Plantactinospora soyae: one gene and its partner. The main gene of each other region encodes a partner of the protein of the gene in region 2 in a complex. Links are inferred from orthologs where the notes say so. Each region holds a gene or a part of one and is shown on either strand. Other genes may lie near its edges.

What was found.
Region 1: the proteins of secA (region 2) and secY are in contact, whole or in part, in a crystal structure (PDB 3DIN), measured with the Thermotoga maritima proteins. The link is inferred for Plantactinospora soyae from one-to-one orthologs. Residues at the interface, in WP_004082002.1 of Thermotoga maritima: Glu261, Ala262, Arg263, Lys300, Ala301, Arg302, Thr303, Ile304, Ile305, Leu323, Tyr324, Asp325, Pro326, Val329, Ser330, Tyr333, Ile336, Lys340, Phe345, Val349, Glu363, Phe364, Tyr374, Ser375, Gly376, Gly377, Glu393, Ile395, Thr482, Ser483; in WP_004081795.1 of Thermotoga maritima: Glu108, Gly109, Glu110, Glu111, Ala236, Glu237, Arg238, Arg239, Ile240, Thr241, Ile242, Gln243, Tyr244, Ala245, Arg246, Arg247, Val248, Thr249, Gly250, Arg251, Arg252, Val253, Tyr254, Gly256, Ala257, Ser258, Thr259, Tyr260, Leu261, Pro262.

The regions. Positions count from the first base shown.
Region 1 is NZ_JADBEB010000001.1:886,225-894,806, forward strand. Bases 1,305-4,169 are described here. They hold secY (preprotein translocase subunit SecY), read right to left. Parts: upstream 3,471-4,169; coding sequence 2,139-3,470; downstream 1,305-2,138. Other genes in these bases: map (type I methionyl aminopeptidase), read right to left, coding at 1,305-1,474; H4W31_RS03855 (adenylate kinase), read right to left, coding at 1,485-2,138; rplO (50S ribosomal protein L15), read right to left, coding at 3,707-4,150; rpmD (50S ribosomal protein L30), read right to left, coding at 4,150-4,169. Outside these bases: H4W31_RS03845 (DUF1707 SHOCT-like domain-containing protein), read right to left, coding at 1-508; more of map, read right to left, coding at 620-1,304; more of rpmD, read right to left, coding at 4,170-4,332; rpsE (30S ribosomal protein S5), read right to left, coding at 4,332-4,946; rplR (50S ribosomal protein L18), read right to left, coding at 4,979-5,368; rplF (50S ribosomal protein L6), read right to left, coding at 5,365-5,907; rpsH (30S ribosomal protein S8), read right to left, coding at 5,924-6,331; H4W31_RS03895 (type Z 30S ribosomal protein S14), read right to left, coding at 6,486-6,671; rplE (50S ribosomal protein L5), read right to left, coding at 6,673-7,242; rplX (50S ribosomal protein L24), read right to left, coding at 7,239-7,553; rplN (50S ribosomal protein L14), read right to left, coding at 7,557-7,925; rpsQ (30S ribosomal protein S17), read right to left, coding at 8,040-8,318; rpmC (50S ribosomal protein L29), read right to left, coding at 8,315-8,551; rplP (50S ribosomal protein L16), read right to left, coding at 8,551-8,582. UniProt on the Escherichia coli protein: The central subunit of the protein translocation channel SecYEG. Consists of two halves formed by TMs 1-5 and 6-10.
Region 2 is NZ_JADBEB010000001.1:3,302,787-3,311,889, reverse strand. The notes cover bases 3,393-6,778. They hold secA (preprotein translocase subunit SecA), read right to left. Parts: upstream 6,473-6,778; coding sequence 3,593-6,472; downstream 3,393-3,592. Other genes in these bases: H4W31_RS14790 (GNAT family N-acetyltransferase), read left to right, coding at 6,644-6,778; H4W31_RS14800 (Rv3235 family protein), read left to right, coding at 3,393-3,497. Outside these bases: H4W31_RS14825 (hypothetical protein), read left to right, coding at 1-432; H4W31_RS14820 (DUF6912 family protein), read right to left, coding at 449-961; H4W31_RS14815 (rhodanese-like domain-containing protein), read right to left, coding at 1,138-1,599; H4W31_RS14810 (Lrp/AsnC family transcriptional regulator), read left to right, coding at 1,692-2,174; H4W31_RS14805 (helix-turn-helix transcriptional regulator), read left to right, coding at 2,208-2,435; more of H4W31_RS14800, read left to right, coding at 2,763-3,392; more of H4W31_RS14790, read left to right, coding at 6,779-7,879; H4W31_RS14780 (ComF family protein), read right to left, coding at 8,905-9,103. UniProt on the Escherichia coli protein: Required for protein export, interacts with the SecYEG preprotein conducting channel.

The DNA of each region.
Region 1 (8,582 bases), 2.4 Mb from region 2 along the record:
CCTTGGCTCGCCGTTTCGCCGCCCGCCTCGCGGCCCAGCGCTGCGGCTCCCCGGTCGCCAGCCCGCGCACCGTGTTCAGCAGCAGCACGGCCCCCCACGGTCCGCCCACCCAGACCGGCCAGAAGTAGAGCCACTCGGTGGAGACCAGCGAGGTGACCGCCCAGATCGTCACCACGATCGTCACGACCCCGAAGTAGCCGTTCCAGGTCTCGGCCAGCCAGCTCCGCGTCGCGCCCGGGTAGCGGCCGTCCGGACCCGGCGTCAGGCCCCGTCCGCCGTCCTCGCCGACCGGCACCATCTGAGCCTCGCCGACCGGTACCGTCCCCGGCAGGTCATCGAGCAGCCCGCCGCCGTTGAGATCCCCGTACGTCTTCGCGGCGTACACCCGCTGCAGGCGCTCCTCGTACTCGGCCAGGTCGAGCCGGCCCTCGTTCAACGCCCGGAGCAACTGCTCGGCCACGGCCGTCCGGTCCGAGTCCGCAGCGCGCATCTGGTCCCGCCCGTCCATGACTACGAGCATGCCACCACCGGTCGAGCGGCGGCGAAGCCGTCGGCCCACCCACCGGTGAGCCACGCCTGGCGGAGCGGCCCGCTGGCCGACCGGATCGGCCGCGACGCCCTAGCCGGCCGAGGAGGACTTCGCGGGCTCTCTGGCGGTCACCAGGTCACCGAGCCGGGCCCGACCACCGTCCGGGGCGGTCAGCACCCAGACGCCGTCGTCCAGCAGCGCCATCGAGTGCTCGACGTGGGCCGCGATCGACCCGTCCCGGGTGATCACCGTCCAGCCGTCGTCGAGTTCCACCGTCCGGGGCGAGCCCATGGTCACCATCGGCTCGATCGCCAGCGCCAGCCCCGGCACCAGGCGCGGACCACGGCCCGGTCGCCCGTGGTTGAGCACGTGCGGATCCTGATGCATCTCGGTGCCGATGCCGTGCCCGCCGTACCCCTCCACGATGCCGTACCGGCCGGCGGCCCGGACCGCGCGCTCCACCGCGTACGAGATGTCGGTCAGCCTGCCCCGTCCGCTGAGCATGCCGCGCGCCGCGGCGCCGATCCCGGCCCACATCGCGTCCTCGGCCACCGTCGCCATCCGGAGCAGTTCCGGCCGCACCTCGCCGACGGCGACCGTGATCGCGGCGTCGCCGTGCCAGCCGTCCAGCACCGCTCCGCAGTCGATCGAGATCAGGTCGCCGTCGCGGAGCACCTGGTCCCGGGCCGGGATCGCGTGCACGACCTGCTCGTTGATTGACGAGCAGATCGACGCGGGGAAGCCGTGGTAGCCCTTGAAGGAGGGCACGGCTCCGGCCCCACGGATCACCGACTCGGCGATCTCGTCGAGGTCCCCGGTGGAGACGCCCGGCGCCACGGCCGCGCGCATCCGGTCCAGGGCCGCCGCGACGACGAGCCCGGCGGCCCGCATCAGGTCGATCTGCTCCGGGGTCTTCAGCTGGATGTCCAGCTGGGAACGGCGCATGAAACCCAGCCTATCCGCCGTACGAGCGCAGGGCGTCGATAGCCCGGACGGTGACATCCTCCACCGGTCCGGTCGCGTCGATCCCGACGAGCTTGCCCTGCGCACCGTAGTAGTCGATCAGCGGCGCGGTCTTGTTCGCGTACTCCCGCAGCCGCTCGGCGATCGTCTCCGCCTTGTCGTCGTCCCGCTGGAACAGCTCCCCGCCACACCGGTCGCATACCCCCGGCTCGGAGGGTGCGTCGAACTCGATGTGCCAGACCTTCTCACAGCCCCGGCAGGTACGCCGACCGGAGAGCCGCCGGATGACCTCGTCGTCGTCGACCACCAGCTCCATGACCAGATCCAGGGCGGTGCCCAGATCGGCCAGCAGCTTGTCCAGGGCGGCCGCCTGCGGGGTCGTCCGAGGGAACCCGTCCAGCAGGAATCCCTCGGCCGCGTCCGCCCGGGCCAGTCGCTCCCGGACCATGTTGATGGTCACCTCGTCGGGCACCAGCTTGCCGGCGTCCATGTACCGCTTGGCCTCGACACCCAGGGGCGTGCCCTGGGTGACGTTCGCCCGGAAGATGTCCCCGGTCGAGATCTTGGGCACGGCGAGGTGGGCGGCGATGAACTCGGCCTGGGTCCCCTTGCCCGCCCCGGGGGGACCAACCAGAACGAGTCGCATCTAGCGCAGGAACCCTTCGTAGTTCCGCTGCATGAGCTGGCTCTCGATCTGCTTCACGGTCTCCAGACCGACGCCGACCATGATCAGCACAGCGGTACCACCGAACGGGAAGTTCTGGAACTGCTGGTTGTCCAGCCAGATGAAGAAGAAGTTCGGCAGGATCGAGATCAGACCCAGGTAGAGCGCGCCGGGAAGGGTGATCCGGCTCAGGATGAAGTCGAGGTAGTCGGCGGTGGGCTTGCCCGGCCGGATGCCTGGCACGAACCCGCCGTACTTCTTCATGTTGTCCGCGACCTCGGTCGGGTTGAACGTGATCGAGACGTAGAAGTACGTGAAGAAGATGATCAGCAGGAAGTAGACGCTGATGTACGTCGGGCTGTCCGGCTTCACCAGGTTGTCCTGGACCCAGATCTGCCAACCGTTCAGGTTGTTCTGGTCGAAGAACTGGAGCAGCAGCGTCGGCAGGTACAGCAGCGACGAGCCGAAGATGACCGGGATCACACCCGCCTGGTTGACCTTCAGCGGGATGTAGGTGGACGTCCCGCCGTACATCCGGCGGCCGATCATGCGCTTCGCGTACTGCACCGGGATCCGGCGCTGCGCCTGCTCGATGAAGACCACCGCGGTGATGACCACCAGAACCAGCACCAGTACCAGGGCGAACATGCCCCAGCCCTTGTTGTTCTTGATGGTCCAGCCCTCGCTGGGCAGTCGGGCCGCGATCGAGGTGAAGATCAGCACCGACATGCCGTTGCCGACGCCCCGGTCGGTGATCAGCTCACCGAGCCACATGACCATGCCGGTACCGGCGGTCATGGTGATCACCAGGACGCTCACGGTCAACCAACCCGGCAGGCCGTGGCCCTCGGGGATGATCGGGAACTCCTGGCACATGCCGTTGAAGAGCTGCCCGGACCGGGCCAGCGCCACGAACGCCGAGGCCTGCAGGACACCCAGGCCGAGCGTCAGGTACCGGGTGTACTGGGTGATCTTCGCCTGACCGGACTGACCCTCCTTGCGGAGCTGCTCCAGCCGCGGGATGACCACGGTGAGCAGCTGCAGGATGATCGACGCGGTGATGTAGGGCATGATGCCCAGCGCGAAGACCGACAGCGAGAGCAACGCCCCGCCGGAGAACAGGTTGAGCAGGTTGAAGACACCGTTGCCCTCGCCCGACTCCATGGTCTTGATGCACTGCTGGACGTTCCCGTACGAGACGCCGGGGCTGGGCAGTGTCGCGCCGAGCCGGTAGACCGCGATGATGGCTACTGTAAACAGCAGCTTCTTGCGCAGGTCAGGCGTGCGGAACGCACTGAGAAAGGCGGAGAGCAACTTCTTCCTCCTGCGCGAGGCGGGCCGCCGGTGGTTCGTGGCGGGACGGGGTGGCTGTCGGGCGATCGACCCGATACCCATGCTGGGATCGGACTCTAACAGTCCGGCGCGCTCTCGGGCAGATCCACCCGGAGAACATTCACCGCTTCCGATATTAACGGGGCGAATGGCCCCCTAGTAGACCGTGGCGCCCGCCAGTTGCCGAGAACTGAACGAGCGCCGCGACCGCGTAATCCTTACAGCTCTGTTGCCGAGCCGCCAGCAGCGGCGATCTTCTCCTTGGCCGACGCGCTGAACGCGTGCGCCGACACCTGGAGAGTGACCCCGCCCAGGTCCCCGGTACCGAGAACCTTGACCGGCTGACCCTTACGGACGGCGCCGGCCTCGACCAGCTCCAGCGGGCCGACCTGTCCGCCCTGCGGGAACAGCTCGGCGAGCCGGTCCAGGTTGACGACCTGGAAGACGACCTTGAACTTGTTCTTGAAGCCCTTCAGCTTCGGCAGGCGCATGTGGATGGGCATCTGCCCGCCCTCGAACGCCGCCGAGATGTTCTTCCGGGCCTTGGAACCCTTGGTGCCTCGACCGGCGGTCTTCCCCTTCGAGCCCTCACCGCGACCCACCCGGGTCTTCGCGGTCTTGGACCCGGGAGCCGGGCGCAGGTGGTGGACCTTGATCGTCATTACTCGACCTCCTCGACCTTCACGAGGTGGCTCACGGTGAAGATCATGCCCCGAATCTCGGGGCGGTCCTCCTTGACCACCACGTCGTTGATCCGCTTGAGACCGAGCGAACGCAGCGACTCGCGCTGGTTGTGCTTGGTCCCGATCCCGGACCGGACCTGGGTCACCTTCAGACGTGCCATCAGGACGTCACCCCCGCCTGAGCCGCGAGCATCGCGGCCGGCGCGACGTCCTCGACCGGCAGACCCCGACGCTTCGCGACCGCCTCCGGCGACTCCAGCCCCTTCAGGGCCGCAACCGTGGCGTGCACGATGTTGATCGGGTTCGACGAGCCGAGGCTCTTCGAGAGCACGTCGTGGATGCCCGCGCACTCCAGCACGGCACGCACCGGGCCACCGGCGATGACACCGGTACCAGCGCTGGCCGGCTTGAGCAGAACGACGCCAGCGGCGTCCTCGCCCGTCACCGGGTGCGGAATCGAGGCACCGATCCTGGGCACCTTGAAAAAGTGCTTCTTGGCCTCCTCGACGCCCTTGGCGATGGCCGCGGGCACCTCCTTGGCCTTTCCGTAGCCCACACCGACGGTGCCGTCGCCGTCGCCCACGATCACGAGGGCGGTGAAGCTGAAGCGACGACCACCCTTGACGACCTTGGCGACACGGTTGATAGCGACGACCCGCTCGAGATGCGGGGTCTTCTCGGCGGGCGCGTTTCCGCGGCCGCCCTCACGGCGGTTGTCGCGGCGACCACCCTCGTTGCCACCGGACCCGCCGCCACGGCGCTGTTGACCTGGCATCAGCAGCCTTCCTCTCTCATCGTGACGGGGTTCTAGAACTCAAGCCCGGCTTCGCGGGCAGCGTCGGCCAGTGCGGCGATCCTGCCCGCGTACTGGTTGCCACCGCGGTCGAAGACGACCTTGGAGATCCCGGCCGCCTTGGCCCGCTCGGCGAGCAGCGCGCCGACCTTACCGGCCACGACTCGCTTGTCACCCTCCGAGCCCCTGATCGACGCGTCCAGGGACGAGGCGGCGGCCAGGGTGTGCCCCCGGCCGTCGTCCACCACCTGGGCGGTGATGTGGCGCAGCGAACGGGTGACGACCAGGCGCGGGCGCTCGGCCGTACCGGTGACGTTCTTGCGGACCCGGAAGTGCCGACGTGCCCGCCCGATGGCGCGCTGGGCGGCGACGCCGCGGCGGCGCTTGAGCAGCGTGGCGGTCACTTCTTACCTGCCTTTCCAGCCTTGCGACGAATGATCTCGCCCTGGTACTTGACGCCCTTGCCCTTGTACGGCTCAGGCGGGCGGATCTTCCGGATGTTGGCGGCAACCTCGCCGACCTGCTGCTTGTCGATGCCGGCCACGTGGAACAGCGTGGGCCGCTCGACCGTGAAGGTGATCCCGTTCGGGGCCTTCACCTGCACCGGGTGCGAGAACCCGAGCGCGAACTCGAGGTCGCTGCCCTTGGCGGTCACCCGGTAACCGGTACCGGCGATCTCCAGGGTCTTGCGGTAGCCCTCGGTCACACCCGTGATCATGTTCGCCACAAGGGTACGGCTGAGCCCGTGCAGTTCCTTGGCCCGCCGCTCGTCGTTCGGCCGGTTGACGTGCAACTGGCCATCGTCGCCCCGCTCCGCCGTGATCGGCTCGGCCAGGGTGTGCGCGAGCTCGCCCTTCGGGCCCTTGATCTTGACGGTCGAGCCGTCGATGGTCACCTCGACACCGGACGGCACCGGGATCGACTTACGTCCAATACGCGACATTTCTACCTGTCTCCCGTTACCAGACGAAGGCGAGGACTTCCCCGCCAACGCTCCGCTTGCGGGCCTGCCGGTCGGTGAGCAGCCCCTGGGACGTCGAAATGATCGCCACGCCCAGCCCACCGAGCACCCGCGGGAGCCCGTCCGACTTGGCGTACACCCGCAGACCGGGCTTGGACACGCGCTTGATGCCGGCCAGGCTCCGCTCGCGGTTCTGGCCGTACTTCAGCTCGACGACCAGTCGCTTGCCGACGGCGCCCTCCTCGGGCTCCTCGACCAACCAGGTGGCGATGTAACCCTCGGACTTGAGGACCTCGGCGATGTTCGCCTTGATCTTCGAGTAGGGCATCGTCACCCGGTCGTGGTACGCCTGGTTGGCGTTACGCAGACGCGTCAGCATGTCTGCGATCGGGTCGGTCATCGTCATGGATCTCGTCAGCCTTTCTCGCCGGGGTTCCCGGGGCAGTGACCCAGGCCTACGGCGTTGCGATCCTCGCCCCGAACATCAGTCGGAACGCGGCTGGGCCCAAACCAGGTCGTGTCGCGGTCCTCGCTCCACGACCCGCGGATGGGGCGCAGTGTCACCAGGAAGCCTTCGACACGCCGGGCAGTTCGCCACGGTGGGCCATCTCCCGGATGCACACCCGGCAGAGGCCGAACTTGCGGTAGACCGCCTTCGGCCGCCCGCACCGCTGGCAGCGGGTGTACGCGCGAACCGAGAACTTCGGCTTCGCGGCCGCCTTGAGGATCAGCGCCTTCTTCGCCATCTCAGTTCTCCTTGAACGGGAAGCCCAGGAGCTTGAGTAGCGCCCGGCCCTCGTCGTCGGTCGTCGCGGTGGTTACCACGGTGATGTCCATGCCCCGTACCCGATCGATCCGGTCCTGGTCGATCTCGTGGAACACCGACTGCTCGGTCAAACCGAACGTGTAGTTGCCGTGCCCGTCGAGCTTGCGCCCGTCCAGACCGCGGAAGTCGCGGATCCGGGGCAGCGCGATCGAGAGCAGCCGGTCCAGGAACTCCCACATCCGGTCGCCCCGCAGGGTGACCTTCGCGCCGATCGGCATGCCCTCGCGGAGCTTGAACTGCGCGATGGACTTCCGGGCCCGACGCACCTGCGGCTTCTGGCCGGAGATCGTGGCCAGGTCCCGCACGGCGCCGTCGATCAGCTTCGCGTCCCGCGCTGCCTCACCGACGCCCATGTTGACGACGATCTTGACCAGCCCCGGCACCTGCATCGGGTTGCCGTAGTTGAACTGCTCACGCAGCTGGGCCGCGATCTCTTTGCGGTACCGCTCCTTGAGCCGCGGCAGGGTCTTGGTCTCGGTTGCCGTCATCACAGGTCCTTACCGGTGCTGCGCGCGATGCGGACCTTCTGGCCACTGTCGTCGATCCGGTACCCGACCCGCGTCGGGTTGCCGTCGGAGTCCACGACCTGCACGTTCGAGACGTGGATCGCGGCCTCCTGGGTGACGATGCCACCGGTCTTCGCACCGCGCTGGGTGGTGCGGATACGGGTGTGCTTCTTGACCCGGTTCACGCCCTCGACCAGGACCTTGTCCTGCCTCGGGTAGGCCGCGATGACCTTGCCCTTGGCACCCTTGTCCTTGCCGGCGATGACGATCACCGTGTCGCCCTTTTTGACCTTCACGGTTTACAACACCTCCGGCGCGAGAGAGATGATCTTCATGAACCGCTTGTCCCGCAGCTCACGGCCCACCGGGCCGAAGATACGGGTACCGCGCGGGTCGCCACCATCCTTGATGATCACGGCCGCGTTCTCGTCGAATCGGATGTACGAACCGTCCGGCCGCCGCCTCTCCTTCGCGGTGCGGACGACGACCGCCTTGACGACGTCGCCCTTCTTCACACCGGCACCGGGGATGGCGTCCTTGACCGTGGCCACGATGACGTCGCCGATGCTCGCGTAGCGCCGACCGGAGCCACCGAGGACCCGGATGCACAAGATCTCCCTGGCACCCGTGTTGTCGGCGACGCGCAGTCGCGACTCCTGCTGAATCACGTCTATCTCCTATGTCTGCCAGTTCTCAGCCGGCAGTCTCTCCGACCCGTGCCTTCCGAATCGAAGACCTGTGCCGACTGAGCTTGGCGGAACCCTGAGCCTGCGGTACGGCTCTTACTTGGCCTTCTCGAGGATCTCCACGATCCGCCAGCGCTTGGTGGCGGACAGCGGACGGGTTTCCATGATCAGAACCCGGTCACCGGTACCACACGCGTTCTGCTCGTCGTGAACCTTCAGCTTTCTGGTACGGCGCAGAACCTTGCCGTACAGCGCGTGCTTCACACGGTCCTCGACCTCGACGATCACGGTCTTGTCCATCTTGTCGCTCACCACGAGGCCCTCGCGGACCTTGCGCTGGGCCCGCGGCGTCGCGGTGGTGGTCTCGTCACTCATGATGCAGTCACCTCAGTCGGCGCGGCCGAAAGCCCCAGCTCGCGCTCACGCATGATCGTGTAGATCCGGGCGATCTCCCGACGGATGACCTGCAGCCGGCGGTTGTTGTCCAGTTGGCCGGTGGCCGACTGAACGCGAAGGTTGAACAGCTCCGCCTTGGCCTCCCGCAGCCTGCTGACCAGCTCCTCCTCGGAGAGTTCACGCAGCTCGCCGGCCTTAACGCCCGCGGCCATCAGCTTTCACCCACTTCGCGCGTCACAATTC
Region 2 (9,103 bases):
GGGTCCCGGCTCAGCCACGCGATGGTGGTGCTCTTCGTCGGCGCCCTCGTCGCCACCATCGGCTTCGGTCGGACACTCCGCCCGGCCGAGGAATCGGCGACCGGTGGGGAACCCGAACTCCGGGACCGCGACCAGGACGGGATGCCGGACGACCGGCCTGCGGACGACGGGATCGACGCCGATACCGACACCGACACCGGAGCCGAGGCTGACGCCGACACCGGAGCCGGAGCCGCAGCCGCAGCCGCAGCCGCAGCCGACGAGGATCGAACGAGGATGCCGACGACGACGGCCGACGAGATCCGGGCGTCGAAGACCGGCGAACCGACCGCCGTGGACGGTGGCGGGACCGAGGGTGCGGGCCGCGCCGAGGCCGGGGAGGACCACGAGCCAGCCGACCGACCCGAGCCGGTGGCCGGAGCCGGTCGCTGACCCGGACCGGTCAGGGTCACTTCATCAGGTCGGAGAGCTCGTCGAGTTCCGTCGGGGCGTACCACTCCAGTTCGTGGTCCTCGACCCCGTCCACGGTGAACTGCGCGTCCTCGTCACCCGACAACGCCTGCTCGACCACGGCCACCGCCGCCGTGACATCGTCGACGGCGTCGACGCCGTCCACGTGGATCGCGGCGACCGTACCGATCGCGATCCGGCCGGTCAGCCGTACGGTGCTGGCGCCGAGTTCGAGGTCCTCCCGCCGTACCGCCCCGGGCGGGAGGTCCGCGGCGACCACCACCCGTCGCCGGGCGGCTCCGGAATCGGCGTGCAGCAGCCGCAGCGCCTCCTGGGCGGCCCGGGTGAAGGCGACGTACTCCAACTCCTCCTCGTCCCCCTCGGCGTACCACTCCCGCAGTTCCGGGGTGACCGCGTGTCCGTGCGGGGCGAGGATCCACCCCTCCTGCCGCAACTCGGCGAGCATCGGCACGGTGCCCGGGACGTACACCCGGACGAGCTGTTCTGCCACGCTGATCTCCCCGCTCGACGCCCGCTCGCGGCGACTCCGCCGCGTCCAACGCCTGATCATGTCCGGCGCCGTACCTGTGGTACACCCGCGACGCTAGTACACCCACGGCGTGCCGGGCGGAAGCGGATCCCGGGTCGTGTCGGGTCGGAGCCACGGCCCGGGACGACCCGGTCGGCTCAGCGTCGCAGCGGAGCGGTCAGCGGGTCGACCGCCCCGGTCACCGTCCCGGTCTCGGCGACCTGGACCGGAAAACCCTCCCGGATCCAGTACTCGATGCCACCGATCATCTCCTTGACCTGATAGCCCCGGCCGGCCAGCGCGTGGGCCGCCTTCGTCGCGCCGTCGCAGCCCGGCCCCCAGCAGTAGGTCACCACCGGAACAGCCCGGTCCAGCAGCCGGGCGGCGCGCAGCGGGATCATTCCGGTGGGGAGATGGATCGCGCCGAGGATGTGGCCCTGCCGCCAGGAGGCGAGGTCGCGGGTGTCCACCAGGACGAAGCCCGGCTCGTCCCGGCCGAGCGCGGCGTACACGTCGGAGACGTCGGTCTGCACCGCCAGCTTGGCGGCGAACCAGGCGGTGGCCTGGTCGGGAGCGGCCGGCGGCGTGGCCAGCACCGGGTTCGGGGAGGTCGTCGTCATGCCCAAACGGTACGGCCGCAGGCGCGACCCAGGAACGACCATCGCGCGGCATCATGGTGGATCGGCCGATGATTCAACGGTATCTTGGGCGGATGGCCACTGATCCGCCGGCACTCGACGCGACCGACTGGCGACTCCTGACGGAGCTGCAGCGCAACGGACGGGCCAGTTTCGCCGACCTCGCCCGGCTGGTCGCGATGTCGCCGAGTGCCGTCGCGGAGCGGGTCAGGCGGCTCGAAGAGGCGGGGGTGATCTCCGGCTACCGGGCGGTGGTCGTCCCCGAGCAGGTCGGGCTCGGCATCCTCGCCCTGGTCCGGCTCCGCTATCCCACCGGGAACTACCGGCCCTTCCACGCGCTGCTCGACAGCACGCCGGAGATCGTCGAGGCGCACCACGTGACCGGCGAGGACTGTTTCGTGCTCAAGGTCGTCGCCCGGTCCATGCGCCATCTTGAGCAGGTCGCGGGCCGGATCAGTGGACTGGGCGCGGTGACCACGAGTGTGGTCTACTCCAGCCCGCTGGCCGGGCGGGACCTGACGGCGGAAGCGGCCACACCGCAGTCGATGGCAAACTAAGGCAACCGCCGTCCACCGACCGGGAGTTCGCCTGTGGAGCCGAGGTTCCTGCTGTTGTCCGACGTCGCCGCCGAGCTGAACGTCTCGGACTCGCAGGTCTACCACATGGTCCGCAGCGGGGAACTGCCGGCGATCAAGATCGGTGGCCGGGGCCAGTGGCGGGTCGAACGTGCCCGGCTGGAGGAGTACATCGCGCGCAAGTACGCCGAGACCGCCGACTGGGTCGCCGACAACCCGCTGGTCGACCGGGTATCCGAGTAGTTCTCCCGCGCCACCGGACTTTCCTGCGCCACCGGACTTTCCCGCGCCGGGTCTGACGCAGCCGCCGCCCATGCCGGTCACGGCGGCCTCCGTTGCCGGTCACCACGGCTTCTCTCGCCGGGCGGGGCGGCGTACGTCGCCGGACAGGCCGGCGTTTCCTGTCGGTCGGGGCGGCTACGGTCTCGACCTGACCGGCCAAATCGCCGAATCGCCGGGTCACAGGCTCACCAGGTCACCGGAAGCCATTGACGACGGGCAGTGAGTCCGCTAGAAATTAGCGCGTCGGAGGCAAACGAAAGCAAACGCAAGATCATGGGAGGATTCGTCATGCCCCTCGCACGCGGCCGGTCCCCGGCTCGCCCCTCCGTGCGACTTCGACCCGTGCCACCCCTCGATCCACCCTTCGACGACGAGTACGCCCCGGAGATCTGGTCCGACCCGACGACCGGCCGCGCCACCGACTTCGACCCGACGACCGAACGCGCCATCGACTTCGAGCCGACAAGCGACCGCGCCACCGACTTCGAGCCGACAAGCGACCGCGACTTCGAGCCGACGACCCGCCTCGTCGCCACCGCCCAGCCGAGCCGCGCCGTTCCCGCCCGCCGGCCGGTACGCGCGGTGCCCGTCGCACGGGTGGGCGACCCGGTTCCGCCGGAGTGCGGGGCAACCGGCGGACGGGGTCCCGCCGCACCGCTGCCGGAGGCGCTCGCGGGCGCGACCCCCGAGGCGAGACACGCGGCGCGGCGGTTCCTCGCCACCTGCCTCGAAATCGTCAACGGCTACCGCCCGGCCGGGCACGTCCGCCCGCTGTCCAGCCCGACCGAGGCCGCCGGCATCGTCGAGCAGCTCGCCGCCGCCACGACCCGGATCGGCGGCCGACGCCAGCCGGGGCAACCGGTCCGTACCCTCCGGGTGCAACGGCTCCGGGTCTGCGAGCCCAGGCCAGGAGTCGCCGAGGCCGCCGCAGCGGTGGGTGTCGCCGGACGTACCTGGGCGGTGGCGTTCCGGATCGAACGCCGTCGGGGCAGTTGGGTCGGCGTCTCGGTCGACGTGCTCTGACCTGCCGGGTCTCGAAGGGCCTGCCGCGTCACCAGACGGACGTACCCCGGTCGCTCGACGGCGACCGGGGTACGGGGTGGATCAGGCTGTGCCGCTCAGGCGCCGCCGCCGGGCGCCCCGTGGCAGCGCTTGTACTTCCGGCCGGAACCACAGGGGCACGGCGCGTTGCGGGACGGCGCGTTGGCCGCGCCGGGCTGCCCCTGCTGGGCAGGGCGCCGGGAGGCCGACGAGGGTACGGGCGGTCCGCCCACCCCGAGCGCCGGGGCCTGCGGCTGCGGCTCCGGGCGTTCGACCGCCACCCCACCGGTCGCCGGGGCTTCGCCGTCGATGGTCGGCGCCGAGTACTGCAACCCCTGGGTACGTGGTGCCCGCCCGAGTCCCTTGGCCCGGATCTCGACCGGCGGATCCGTCTTCATCGGCATCGGCGACGGGCCCGCAGGAGCCGGGGCCGGAGCCGGGCTGGTCTCCTCGACCTGGACGTCCAGGTTGTAGAGGAAGCCGACCGTCTCCTCCTTGATCCCGTCCATCATGGTGGCGAACATGTCGAAGCCCTCACGCTGGTACTCCACCACCGGGTCACGCTGGGCGTAGGCGCGCAGCGTGATGCCCTCCTGGAGGTAGTCCATCTCGTAGAGGTGCTCACGCCACTTACGGTCGATGACCTGGAGCAGCACCATCCGCTCCAACTGACGCGTCGCCTCGGTGCCCAGTTCCTCCTCGCGCCGCTCGTACGCCGCGAACGCGTCCTGCCTGAGCTGTTCGAGCAGGAAGTCGGCATCGAGGGTGTTGCGCTCGCCACCGGACTCCTCGACGAGGTCCTCGACGGTGACGCCGACCGGGTAGAGCTGCTTGAGGCTGGTCCAGAGCTGGTCGAGATCCCAGTCCTCGGCGTAACCGTCCGAGGTCGCGCCGGTGACGTACGCGCTGACGGTGTCGTCGATCATGTGCTGGACCTGGTCGTTCAGGTCCTCGCCGTCGAGCACCCGCTTGCGCTCGGCGTAGACCACCTGGCGCTGCTTGTTCATCACCTCGTCGTACTTGAGGACGTTCTTCCGGATCTCGGCGTTCTGACCCTCGATCTGGGCCTGAGCGCTCTTGATCTGCCGGGTGACCATCTTGGACTCGATGGGCACGTCCTCGGGGATGTTGAAGCGCTCCATCACGGCCTCGACCGCTCCGGCCCGGAACCGCTTCATCAACTCGTCCTGGAGCGAGAGGTAGAACCGGGACTCGCCCGGGTCACCCTGCCGGCCGGACCGGCCCCGCAGCTGGTTGTCGATCCGGCGGGACTCGTGCCGCTCGGTGCCCAGCACGTACAGGCCGCCGACGGCGGTGACCTCCTCGGCCTCGGCGTCGCAGGCGTCCTTCCACCGGGGCAGGATCTCCTCGAGCGCCTTCGCGTAGTCGTCGGCGTGCTCCACCGGGTCCAGGCCGCGCTGGCGCAGTTCGGTGTTCGCCAGGTACTCCGGGTTGCCGCCGAGCAGGATGTCGGTGCCTCGACCCGCCATGTTCGTCGCCACCGTGACGCCGCCCTTGCGGCCCGCCTGGGCGATGATCTCGGCTTCCTTGGCGTGGAACTTGGCGTTCAGCACGGCGTGCGGGATGCCCCGGCGGCGCAGCAGCTGGGACAGGATCTCGGAGTTCTCCACCGAGACGGTGCCGACCAGGACCGGCTGGCCCAGGGCGTGCCGCTCGGCGATGTCCTCCACCACCGCGTTGAACTTGGCCTTCTCGGTCTTGTAGATCACGTCCGGCTTGTCGACCCGGATCATCGGACGGTGCGTGGGGATGCTCACCACGCCGACCTTGTAGACCTTGTTGAACTCGCCGGCCTCGGTCTGCGCCGTACCGGTCATCCCGGACAGCTTGCCGTAGAGCCGGAAGTAGTTCTGGAGGGTGATCGTGGCAAGAGTCTGGTTCTCCTGCTTGATCTCCACGCCTTCCTTGGCCTCGATCGCCTGGTGCATGCCCTCGTTGTAGCGGCGGCCGTGCAGGATCCGACCGGTGAACTCGTCGACGATCAAGACCTCGCCCTCGGTGACGACGTAGTCCTTGTCGCGCTTGTAGAGCTCCTTCGCCTTGATCGCGTTGTTCAGGTAGCCGACCAGTGGGGTGTGCACCGACTCGTAGAGGTTGTCGATGCCGAGCCGGTCCTCCACCTTGGCGACGCCGCGCTCGGTCACCGCGATGGTCCGCTTGGCGTAGTCGACCTCGTAGTCGCCCGCACCCTCCTTGCCGGACTGCAACCGGGCCACCACCCCGGCGAACTCCGAGTACCAGCGGGCGGAGTGCTCGGCCGGCCCGGAGATGATCAACGGCGTACGGGCCTCGTCGATCAGGATCGAGTCGACCTCGTCGACGATCGCGAAGTTGTGACCCCGCTGTACCAGGTCCTCCTTGGTCCAGGCCATGTTGTCCCGGAGGTAGTCGAACCCGAACTCGTTGTTGGTGCCGTAGGTGATGTCGGCCTCGTAGGCGGTCCGGTGCTCGACGGACGGCCGGTTCGGCAGGATCACCCCGACGGTCAGGCCGAGGAACTGGTGCACCTGGCCCATCCAGGCCGCGTCCCGCTCGGCGAGGTAGTCGTTCGTCGTGACGATGTGCACGCCCTTGCCGGAGAGCGCGTTCAGGTAGGCCGGCAGCACCGAGGTCAGGGTCTTGCCCTCACCGGTCTTCATCTCGGCGATGTTGCCGAAGTGCAGCGCCGCCCCACCCATGACCTGTACGTCGTAGTGGCGCTGGCCGAGCACCCGCGATGCCGCCTCGCGCGCCGTAGCGAAAGCCTCGGGCAGCAGGTCGTCGAGGGTTTCCCCGTCCGCCAGCCGTTCGCGGAACTGGTCGGTCAGACCGCGCAGTTCCTCGTCGGTGAGGTTGACGTAGTCGTCCTCGATCGAGTTGACGGCAGCGGCGATCGCCTTGAGGCGACGCACCTGGCGCCCCTCGCCCGCGCGGAGGACCTTTTCCAGAATCGACACGGATCAACGCTCCCCTAGACAGTCTGCCGAACCATCGTAGGCGCATCATCGGCCCTACTGTCAGTCGCGCTGCCCTCCCGGTTCAACGAGCCGGACAAATCGCCCGATAGTTGCCGTCCAGGCCGGGAAACTCGGTTACGCCCTCGGCGAACCCTCCGGCACGATGGCCGGATGGACCAGAGCGACCGGGCATCCGGGGTGGAGATCGTCGAAGCGGGGCTGCTGCTGCGGCCCTGGCGCGCCGAGGACGCCGAGGACGTACACCGGGCATGTCAGGATCCGGACATCCAGCGCTGGACCACCGTCCCCGCCCCCTACCGGCTCGAACACGCGATCGACTTCGTGACCAAGATCGCCCCGCAGTCCTGGGCGGCCGGAACCGGGGCGCCGATGGCGGTCTGCGACGCGGCCACCGGCGAACTTCTCGGCTCGTGCGGGCTGGTCAGCATCGACCCGGTGCTGAGGTCGGCCGAGGTCGGGTACTGGACCGCGCCGTGGGCCCGGGGCCGGGGTGTCGCCGTCCGGGCCACCCGGGCGGTCTGCCGGTGGGCGTTCGCGGAGTGGGGACTGCGCCGGATCATCTGGCAGGCCGAGGTCGGCAACCACGCGTCCCGGCTGGTCGCACTCAGGGCCGGGTTCCTGGTCGAGGGGCGGCTCCGGCTCGCCCAACCGCATCCACAGGGGGGTCCGGACGGCTGGGTCGGCTCCCTGCTTCCCGGCGAGCTGGCCGGTACGCCGACCGGGGACACCGGCAGCACGCCGGCCGACGAGCCGCCGGACGCCGACCCGGCCGGTCCCGGCTCACTTCCGGCACGTCACGCCGCCGTCTTCGGTTCGCCCCAACCGATCCTCTTCGCCAGGGCCTCGGACGGTACGGAACTCCGACTCCGCCCGCTCGGCGAAGCCGACCTCGACCCGATCGTCCAGGCGTGCCGCGATCCCGAGATCATCCGCTGGACCACGGTGCCGGACCCGTACCAGCGCTCGGATGCCGAGTTCTTCGTCCACGAGTACGGCCCGACGGTGTGGTGCCGGGGCACCGGAGCGCTGTTCGCGATCGCCGACGAGTCCGACGCGTACTGCGGCGTGATGGAGCTGCGGCTGTCCCCGACCGATCCCCAGGTCGGCAACCTGGGCTTCCTGGTCGCCCCGCAGGCGCGGGGTCGCGGCTACTGCCCCGCCGCGGTGACCGCCGTCTGCGCCTGGGGATTCACGGCGCTCCGGCTGGCCAGGATCGAGTGGCGGGCCAACGTGGGCAACACCGCCTCCCGCCGGGTCGTCGAGAAGGCCGGTTTCACCTTCGAAGGGACGGCCCGGCACGCCCTGCTGCACCGGGGTACCCGGATCGACGCCTGGAGCGGCGCGCTGCTGCCCGAGGACATCGGCCTGGCGGGTACCCCCGGCTGATGCCGGGAACCGGGGTCGCATCCGGCCGGTGAGGCGGAATCGGCTCGGCGTCGGCGACACCGACACGCGCCCACCGGACCCGGTTTCCGCCCGGATCCGGTGGAACGCTGGCGGAGGTCAGCTGGCCAGGGCCAGGATGCCGTAGTCGTAACCCTTGCGTCGGTAGACGACGCTGGGCCGGCCAGATTCCTTGTCGAGGAACAGGTAGAAGTCGTGCCCGACGAGTTCCATCTGGAACAGCGCGTCGTCGACACTCATCGGCTCGGCCGGGTGCACCTTCTCCCGCGCGATGTGCCAGGGCTGCGCGTCGTCGTACTCGTCGTACTCCGGTTCGGCGGCATGCCCGTTGCCGTTCGACCGTTCCGGCGCGGGTGCGGTGAGAGTGGCCAACGCCGACTCACCGAAATCGGCGACCGGTAGCCGGGCCGTGGCGGCGGCGACGGAGACCGGAGCGTGCCGGCCACGGTGTACGCGACGACGGTCGGCGGCCCGCCGCAGCCGGGTGTCGAGCTTCGCGATCGCGCCGTCCAACGCGCTGTAGAAGTCCTTCGCGCACGCCTCGGCGCGGACCACGGGACCTCTGGAGATACAGGTAATCTCAATTCGCTGGCAGTGATCGGACTGTCGCGGATTGCGTTCGTGAAAGAGTTCCACGTCGACCCGAATAAGCTTGTGATCGTAGCGCTCGATCTTCGCGAGCTTGTCGGCTACGTGTACCCGGTAATGATCCGGCACCTCGACATTACGGCCCTTGACCACGATATCCATGCGTGACCTCCCTGCGCCATCGGAGAGTCTGCAGAAACAAAAATCCCGGTCAGCCCGCCCCTGGAAGTCCACTCGGCATGACCGGATCGCTAACGGCTGCCTCCTTCCAGGTGCCCCAGGGGCGTTGGAACACCCCTCATACCCCCGATAAATAAGACGCTAACGCCAATCTGGCCGATCGTCACCCCGGTCACCAAGACCAATTCGAGAAGATGTGCGCGGATCGCACGATAGGGTGAAAACGGTGATACGCAGAGTTAGCCGCGCTCTCGTCGGGCGGTGGCCGCGAGCAGCGCCGCGGCGTACACCGGAATGCCGGCGGTCTCCAGTTGTCGGGCCACCGCGGCGAGGGTGACCCCGGTGGTCACGATGTCGTCCAGCACCACGACGGCCCGGCCGGCCGCGCTCCGGCGCACCGCCGGCAGCCGGCCGGTGCGGAGTCGGAAGGCGGTTGCC